DNA from 3 places in the Staphylococcus saprophyticus subsp. saprophyticus ATCC 15305 genome. Region 2 is predicted to be linked to each of the others. Evidence: predicted binding sites of a transcription regulator. Region 2 holds the regulator's gene; each other region holds the start of a gene.
What was found. The regulator CtsR, encoded in region 2, represses protease genes until heat stress. The targets are predictions, from matches to a motif close to ATGGTCAATAAAGGTCAAACA.
Positions count from the first base shown of each region.

Region 1: a site for CtsR is predicted at 1,520-1,540, ahead of clpB (ATP-dependent chaperone ClpB). Genes of this name have one in related genera too.
Region 3: a site for CtsR is predicted at 1,659-1,679, ahead of clpP (ATP-dependent Clp endopeptidase proteolytic subunit ClpP). Genes of this name have one in related genera too.

Region 1 covers NC_007350.1:1,875,502-1,878,794, forward strand. The annotation lists gene clpB (ATP-dependent chaperone ClpB) at 1-1,470, opposite strand, end outside; gene SSP_RS09050 (acyltransferase family protein) at 1,858-3,293, opposite strand, start outside.
Region 2 covers NC_007350.1:2,294,793-2,298,085, reverse strand. The annotation lists gene pdxT (pyridoxal 5'-phosphate synthase glutaminase subunit PdxT) at 1-54, shown strand, start outside; gene SSP_RS11170 (NupC/NupG family nucleoside CNT transporter) at 117-1,331, opposite strand; gene SSP_RS11165 (CtsR family transcriptional regulator) at 1,488-1,949, shown strand; gene SSP_RS11160 (UvrB/UvrC motif-containing protein) at 1,966-2,517, shown strand; gene SSP_RS11155 (protein arginine kinase) at 2,510-3,293, shown strand, end outside.
Region 3 covers NC_007350.1:1,987,486-1,990,778, reverse strand. The annotation lists gene SSP_RS13205 (GNAT family N-acetyltransferase) at 1-142, shown strand, start outside; gene SSP_RS09640 (aminoglycoside 6-adenylyltransferase) at 486-1,271, shown strand; tRNA gene SSP_RS09635 (tRNA-Arg) at 1,500-1,571, opposite strand; gene clpP (ATP-dependent Clp endopeptidase proteolytic subunit ClpP) at 1,725-2,309, shown strand; gene SSP_RS09625 (hypothetical protein) at 2,375-2,578, opposite strand; gene SSP_RS09620 (TIGR01777 family oxidoreductase) at 2,602-3,293, opposite strand, start outside.

The sequences.
Region 1 (3,293 bases), 420 kb from region 2:
GTTTTCTGCATCTTCTAAGGCTTTTCTACTTTCGTCTAATTCAGTACGTTTTTCTTGTAGTTTTGCAATTTTGCCTTTTTCTTCTTCTACGCGTGATTGAATTGCGTTTTGTTTTTCTTTTTCATTAGACAATTCTTGTTGTAATTCTTGTAAGCGTTGTTTACTCGCGTTATCTGATTCGTTTTTCAATGCGCTTTCTTCAATTTCTAATTGCATGACGCGACGATTAACTTGGTCTAACTCTGTTGGATTTGAACCCATTTCAGTACGAATCGTTGCACACGCTTGGTCCACAAGATCAATCGCTTTATCCGGTAAGAAGCGATCAGTAATATAACGATCTGATAGTTCTGCCGCAGCTACTAATGCTTTATCTTGAATACGTACACCATGATAAACTTCATAACGTTCTTTCAGTCCACGTAAAATGGAAATTGTATCTTCTACATCTGGCTCAGACACATTTACTTTTTGGAAACGACGCTCTAATGCAGAGTCTTTTTCAATATATTCTCTATATTCATTGAGTGTTGTTGCACCGATACAGTGTAATTCGCCACGTGCAAGCATTGGTTTTAGCATATTACCTGCATCCATCGCGCCTTCTGTTTTACCTGCACCAACAAGTATGTGAATTTCATCTATAAATAATATAATTCTACCGTCTGAGTCTTTCACTTCTTTAAGTACTGCTTTTAAACGTTCTTCGAATTCACCACGATATTTTGCACCTGCAACAAGCGCACTTAAATCTAATTCAAATATTGTTTTATCTAAAAGTGATTCAGGCACGTCTTTACGCACAATACGTTGTGCAAGGCCTTCAACAATTGCTGTTTTACCTACACCTGGTTCACCGATTAATACTGGATTATTCTTAGTCTTTCTACTTAAGATTCTCACAGTATTTCTTATTTCTTCATCACGTCCAATGACAGGATCCATATTACCTTGACGGACTTCTTCAACTAAATCTCTACCATATTTTTCTAAAGCTTCATAATTTGCTTCTGGGTTTTGTGACGTCACATGATTTCCTCCTCTAATTTTTTTAATGATTTCTACAATAACTTCTTTTTTATTATCGACAAATTTAATTGTTGTATCATCTATGTCCATTGCAGCTAAAATGATATGTTCCATAGAAATATACTCATCTTCATAAGTATTCATATACGTTTCAGCTTTATTTATTAATTCATTTGCTTTCTGGCTAATATATTGACCATATTGTACGTTATCCCCTTGTACTGAAGGATAATTTTTCAATTTTTCATCGTAAGCCTTATTTAAAAGTTCGGTCTCTATGTTTGCTCTTTCCAATACACTTTTAAATAAACTTTCACTTTCTTCAAGTGCTGCTTTTAATATTGCTTCTATTTCGATATTTTGATTTTCGTTATCTTTTGCTAGCTCTATTGCTTTTTGCAAAGCACCTTGAACTGCATAGGTCATTTGATTAATATCCAAAATGATTCACCTCACCATTTAGTCTTTGATCAAGAACAAAGTAAGTTTGACTTTGACTTTCTTTGACCTTAATTTTATTATAATCCTATTGTTCACTTTTATCAACCAATATGACTATAAATTTTAAATTATTTTAGCTGCGTGTAATGCCTTATATACCTATGTTTTGCCCATAATTTTTATATTCTAAACAATGACTTTGTTCATTTTAAACATGATATATAAACACCCCTTAGATATGAATATTCATGACACTCAATAAATTAAAAGGCATAACCTCTTGTTCATTAAGCGGTTATGCCTTTTATTGTGTTTTAGCAGTCTATTTCATGCAAATCACACTCTAATTAAATTTATTAAATTGACTCAATTTCATATTTAATTTTGCTACTTAGCAGTTGATTTCGTTGCAATATGTTTTAAAATTTCATCTGTTAATGCTTTTACACCTGAAGGCTCTAAATGAATACCATCTGGTGCAAAGTACTCGCTATGGCCTTTCGAACGTTGATACCAATCAATCAATGTTACATTATGATGCTTTTTAGCTGCGTCTGACATAACTTGGTTGACATGACCTTCATAGCTTTTTGGTACACGCGTGTTAATCAAATACACATTGGCTTTACCATATTTGCCTATCAGTTCGTCCAGCTGTGCTTCAGAAAAATCTCCATTCGTTCCTAATTCTAAAATCACTTGCTTAGACTTATAATTGTAAGATTTATATTTTTCATCTGTTAATGGTATAGCTTCATATAAATTACGTCCGACTTTACCATCAATGGTTGCATTGGGAACGTGCGTTTTAAAAGTTTCTCCAATATCAACCATAACCGAATCACCAATAAGCAGTGGACTCAAATCAGTATATACCTCATTATCTTTATCTTTTTTAAAATTTGAATCTCCTAAAAAGTTAACATGGTCGACCGGTATGGGTCTAACCATATACTTATCAATTTCTGCTGTATTATATGACGTTGATTTATTATTAATTTGGTCTTTTCCTAAACGATCAAATGTCCCCGCAAAAATAAAAATGGTTGGTAGCAGTATCACGCCTAGTAGTATAGTTCTGATTAATGCGGACTTTTTATATTTATTAATACTTAAGGCCTTGAATCCTTGTTTTCTAAACGGTGTTTCAATGAATCTATATGATATTTCAGCAAAGAAAATAGTCAATAAGATGTCTAGAGCATATACATATAATGGGACTTGGCCTTCAACATAATAGGAATGTAAAAAGCTTATGACTGGGAAATGCCATAAATATAAACTATAAGAGCGTTTACCAATATAAACAAAGAAAGGATTTCCAATTAATTTAGCGAAATACCCCGATGGATGCACTACACTAATGATAACAAATAAAGTGATACCGGAAATAAGGTAAAAACCACCATTATAGATCCAATCACTATTATCATCGACTTTAATGAAAAGTAATAAGAGTATTAAAATCCCTATTGCACCTATACTATCAATAATGAACCTGAGACTAGGATTAGGGTTCTGCTTTAATTTAAATGGCGGCCAAATAAAGGCTAATATAACACCGAGCAACATCGTTTGTAACCTTGTATCTGTTCCAAAATAAACACGAGAATGTTGCATATGTGGTTGAGAAATCCAAACCATTAAAAGTAATGAAATCAGTGAAATAATCCAAAAAATAAGTGTTACATTTCGGTATTTCTTAATTGTTAATAATAATGCTATCAAAACGATTGGAAAAACTATGTAGAATTGCTCTTCAATTGCTAATGACCACAAATGTTTTAATGGCATAAAGGCAAACTGTTCAAAATAATTTACAT
Region 2 (3,293 bases):
ACACAGTATTTTATTGAAGCAATTGTCAAACCGACACTTACTGAAAAAGTTTAAAAATAAATATAGTAAAAAGCAGTCATGTATTTTAAATATACATGACTGCTTTTATGTTTAAATTAGATAAAGAATCCTGCAATAGCTGCTGAAATAAATGAAACTAAAGTTGCACCGAATAATAGTTTTAATCCGAAACGTGCAACCATGTCACCTTTTTCATTGTTCAATGATTTGATAGCGCCTGAGATGATACCGATTGAACTGAAGTTCGCAAATGAAACGACGAAGACTGAAATAACACCTTTCGCATGTTCACTCATATCTTTCACTTGGCTTAAGCTTTGCATGGCAACGAACTCGTTAGATAATAATTTTGTCGCCATAATAGAACCAGCTTGTACAGCATCGTTCCAAGGAACACCAACTAAGAAGGCAAATGGTGCAAATACGAAACCGATAAGTGTTTGGAAGTCCCAAGTAATGCTACCTCCAGAAATACCAGTGAATATTGCACTGACAAGACCGTTAAGTAACGCGATAATTGCTATGTAACCAATTAACATTGCTCCTACAATAACTGCTACTTTAAAACCGTCTAAAATATACTCGCCTAACATTTCGAAGAAAGATTGCTTCCCTGCTTCACTTTCTTGAACGATTAGTTTATCCTCTTTGGCATCTACTTTATAAGGATTAATGATAGAAGCGATAATGAAACCGCCAAATAAGTTCAATACGACTGCCGTAACAACGTAACGTGGCTCGATTAAGGTGAAATAGGCACCAATAATGGAAGCTGATACTGTAGACATCGCTGAAGCCGTCAAAGTATAAAGGCGTTGTTTAGGTATATGAGCTAATTCTTTCTTTAATGAAATAAACACTTCAGATTGTCCTAAAATGGCTGCCGCAACAGCATTGTAAGATTCTAAACGACCCATACCATTTATTTTAGAAATAGCTAAACCAAGTACATTAATAATCCATGGTAGGATTTTCGTATATTGTAAAATACCAATTAATGCAGAAATAAACACGATTGGTAATAATACATTAAAGAAGAATGGAGGGTTTTTTGGATCTACAAATTCAAAACCACCAAAGACAAAGTTTACACCTTCTGCTGCTTTTGCTAATAAATAGTTAAAGCCATCTGATATGCCGCCAATGACTGTGATACCGAATTTCGTTTTAAGTAAAATAAATGCGAATACAAGTTGTATGACTAACAATAGTCCGATATATTGCCATCGGATGTTTTTTCTATCTGAGCTAAATAGAAACGCTAATGCAAGAAACACTACTATCCCAATTAAACCGATAATTATATGCATAAGTTATTCATCCCTTTTAAATTTTCTTAACTTCTATAATACAATAAAATTGATAGCACTTACATGTTTAATTTAAAAATTTTAAAACATATTGGTTGAAAAAGGTCAAAGTTGGTCATATAATATAGTCAAAGAAGGTCAAAAGAGGTGATAATCATGCACAACATGTCCGACATCATAGAACAATACATTAAAAAATTATTTGAAGACACCAATGAAGACGTTGTTGAAATTCGACGAACCAATATTGCGCAGCGCTTTGACTGTGTGCCTTCTCAGCTTAATTATGTAATCAAAACACGTTTCACAAATGAACATGGCTATGAAATTGAAAGTAAAAGAGGTGGCGGTGGTTACATTCGAATCACTAAAATTGAAAATAAAGACGAAACAGGTTACATTAATCACTTACTTCAATTAGTAGGGCCATCTATTTCACAGCAACAGGCATATTACATTGTGGATGGTTTGTTAGATAAATCATATATTAATGAGCGAGAAGCAAAAATGATATACGCTGTAATAGATAGAGAAACATTGAAGATGGATATACTATCTAGAGATATTATTCGAGCAAATATAATTAAAAGATTGTTACATGTTATAAATTATTATTAAAGCGAGGTGTTACGTCGTGCTATGCGAAAATTGTCATTTGAATGAAGCAGAAGTGAAATTGGCAGTGAAAGGGCAAGATGGTATAAATGAAAAATGGGTATGTTCCACGTGTGCACAAGGAGGTAATCCTTGGACACAAAATCAACAAATCCAAGCCCAAGATGATATCGAAGGTGCGTTTGTAGTCAAACAAATCTTGCAACATCTAGCTGCTAAACATGGTATCGATTTTGATGAAATTGCTTTTAAAGAAGAGAAACGCTGTCCAACTTGCCATATGACATTAAAAGATATTGCACATGTTGGTAAATTTGGTTGTGCAGACTGCTATGCGACATTTAAAGATGACATAGTCGATATTGTACGACGCGTACAAGGTGGTCAAATTGAGCACATTGGAAAAACACCGAGATCTTCACATAGAAAATTGGCTTTAAAAAAACAAATTGAGGAAAAATCTTCTTATCTAAATCAATTGATAGAAGAGCAAAATTTTGAAGAAGCTGCCGTTGTTCGTGATGAAATCAAGGCATTAAAAGAGGACAGCGAGGTGAAACATGATGAGTAAAAATGATATTAGTGCATATATGAGTGAATGGATGAGAGATAGAGAAGAAAGTCCCATCGTTATGTCATCAAGGATTCGTTTAGCACGAAATCTTGAAAACCATGTGCACCCACTCATGTTTCTGTCTGAACAAGATGGTTTTAGAATTATTAATGAAGTACAAGATGCGCTTCCCGATTTAGCTGTCCAACGATTAGACGCAATGGATCAGCAAAGTAAATATAAACTTGTCGCGAAACATCTTATTAGTCCAGAATTAATCAGACAACCTGCATCGGCAGTGCTACTGAACGAGGATGAATCGTTAAGCATTATGGTAAATGAAGAAGACCATTTGCGTATTCAAGCGATGGGAAATGATTTATCTTTATCTTCATTATACGAAAAAGCTTCAGAGATTGACGATAAACTAGACAGTGAATTAGATGTAAGTTTTGATGAAACTTTAGGCTATTTAACAACTTGTCCAACAAACATTGGTACAGGCATGCGAGCAAGTGTTATGTTGCATTTACCAGGCCTAACGATTATGAAACGAATGAATCGAATTGCACAAACAATCAATCGTTTCGGTTTTACAATTAGGGGCATTTATGGAGAAGGTTCGCATGTTTATGGTCATATCTATCAAATTTCAAATCAACTTACATTAGGAAAAACTGAAGAAGACATCATTGAAAGTTTATCAGAAGTCGTTCAACAAATTATTAATGAAGAAATGCAGATTCGTGAACGCTTAAACCGACATAACTATACTGAAACATTAGATAGAGTGT
Region 3 (3,293 bases), 310 kb from region 2:
TGAAAGAGCTATTAAATCATATGAAAATGTGGGATTTAAAGTTGAGGGTGAAGAAAGAGAAGGAGCTTATATTAATGGGAAGTATGAAACCGATATTCATATGAGTATTTTAAAAAGCGAATATCAGCAATCAAACGTATAGTTATACGTTAATTCACTACTCGATGCAACACAGAGCGAATGTCAGAGAGATAATTAAATAGATTTGGTAATTTTGGTGTAATCTTTTAAGATAGATGCGTGATGTTAATCAAAAATGTTTAACCAAAAGTATGTACTCAAAAATAGGTGTGTAAAAAGTCCACACACAAAAAAGTTTATGTGCTATTACTCAAAAATGAGTATGAGGTTAGGTTTCTCAAAAAAGAGCAACCAATGTACACGGTCAAAAATGACCACTTACTGTTATCCAAAAAAGACTAGCAGGTATTGTTCGAAATTTAAAAAGTTGCTTATAAAAGTATTGTCATTTAGTGAGGTGTCTAATGAGAACAGAAAAAGAAATGTTGAACTTAATTCTTAATATTGCTAAACAAGATAAAAATATAAAAGCAGTATGTATGAATGGGTCTAGGGTTAATGTAAAAATTCAACCCGATATACATCAGGATTTTGATATTGTCTACATTGTTGAAAATTTAGAAGATATAATTGCTGATTTGGAATGGATAAATCAGTTTGGAAATAGAATAATAACACAGTTTCCAGAAGCGCAAGATTTATATCCATCTGAATTAGAAGAACGTTATCCAATATTAATGCTATTTGATGATTACAATCGAATAGACTTAACATTATTATCGAAAAATAAATTATCTGAATATTTGGCAGAAGATAAATTAATAAAAGTACTTCTTGATAAAGATAATTTGTTACCAAAAAACAATAGTGTTAGTGAAGCAAGTTATTGGATAAGTAAGCCATATCAGAAATTGTTTGATGAATGTATAAATGAGTACTATTGGGTTTCTACCTATGTAATGAAAGGTATATGGAGAAATGAGTTGCTTTATTCAATAGATCATTTGAATATATGTAGAAGAATGCTACTTTTAATGCTTGCATGGGATAAAGGTTATAAATTTGATTTTCAAGTTAATTTTGGTAAGAGCTTTAAATACTTGCCTAATTATTTAGGATCTAATAAAAATAGTGAATTGACTTCCACTTATCCTCATTTAAATACTAATGAAATAAAAGAAGCATTATATAAAATGACTGAAATGTTTGAGTATGCTGCAGTAATGGTCAGTAAGAAATGTAAATTATGATACAGAAAACTATGCAGAAGTTAAGAAATATATTGGTTTTAATAATTAAAGTTCGTGCATAATGAGAGAAGTATTTACAAAACAATTGATTTTATAATGGGGACTAAATGGGGGCGCGAAATTCAAAACGCATCAAAACGAATGATACTATAAAATATAAAAATACCGACACCACAAGTGTTTTGACAACTAGTGATATCGGGTGAAAATGAGAAAATAACTTATTAATCCCCTCGAAGGGAATCGAACCCCTATCTTAAGAACCGGAATCTTACGTGTTATCCATTACACTACGAGGGGGTAAAGACGCATTAATATAAGTGTACAAATCTTAACGAAAACGGTCAATAAGAATAATTCAACTTTCATAAAATTTTTGAGCGTTATTTTTTGACCATGTTTGACTTTTAGGTTAAAATAAGTTTATCAGTTAGAAATAAGGAGGCAATATTAATGAATTTAATACCTACAGTAATTGAAACAACAAACCGTGGGGAACGTGCATATGACATTTACTCACGTTTATTAAAAGACCGTATTATAATGTTAGGTTCTCAAATCGATGATAATGTAGCAAACTCTATTGTTTCTCAATTATTATTCTTACAAGCACAAGATGCAGAAAAAGATATCTATCTTTATATCAATTCACCAGGTGGTAGTGTAACTGCTGGTTTCGCTATTTACGATACAATCCAACACATCAAACCAGATGTACAAACAATTTGTATCGGTATGGCTGCATCAATGGGGTCATTCCTACTTGCAGCAGGTGCAAAAGGTAAACGTTTTGCATTACCAAACGCTGAAGTAATGATTCACCAACCATTAGGTGGCGCGCAAGGACAAGCGACTGAAATTGAAATTGCTGCTAATCATATTCTTAAAACACGTGCTAAATTAAACCAAATTTTAGCTGAACGTACTGGTCAATCAATTGAAAAAATTGAGCAAGATACAGATCGTGATAATTTCTTATCAGCTGAAGAAGCTAAAGACTATGGTCTTGTTGACCAAGTTATGGTACCAGAATCATAAGATTTAATTTCATTAAAAAAGCCAAGCTACATAATCAGTAGCTTGGCTTTTCTATTTATCTCACATTATGAATTGTTATTAACTTTAAGTCTACGATAGTTGCGCCAAATTAATTTAATGGCTACAAATGTTACACAGATACCACTTATCACCAATATTGATGATATAAATAGCATAGTTAAATTTTGTTCAAAAGCACAGATACCATTAATTAATAATAACAATCCAGCGATAAATAATAAGGCATGTGTTAAACGATCTGTCTTCATGATTCATTTCGCTTCCTATTCACTTAATGTACTAAATCTTCGAGTGCGATTTTTAAATCAGGATATTTAAATTTGAAATGGGTTGCTTGTAATTTATTAGGTATTACTTTTTGTGTATCGAGCACAACAGTCGACATTTGACCTAAAGCTAACCTAATGGCTAACGATGGGACCCATGTATGATGAGGGCGATGAGAAACGCGTGCAAGTGTATACCCAAACATGTTTTGATGTTCTACAATCGGTGCAGTAAAGTTAAATACACCTCGTGCACTTTCTGTATTGATAGTATGGAGCAAGGCTCTCACTAAATCATCTATATGAATCCAAGAATACCATTGTCTTCCTGAACCTAATTTTCCACCAAGATAAAAGTCATAAGGCAATTTCATCATTGGTAGTGCGCCGCCATCATTAGACAAGACCATTCCAAACCGACCAATAACGACACGCGTACCAAGCGTTTCAAATTGGCGAGCCATTCTTTCCCATTGATATACGACTTCCGATAAAAAATCAAAAGGAAGTGTTTTATATAATTCAGTATACGTACGATATAAGTCTGGTTTATAGTAACCAACAGCACTCGCATTGAATAATACTTCTGGTTTATGTTTACGATTTTGAAATAATTCGAATAAAGCTTGTGTAGCTTGTATACGACTAAGCATAATGGTTTGTTTATAGGATTTAGTCCATCGTTTATTTAAACTAG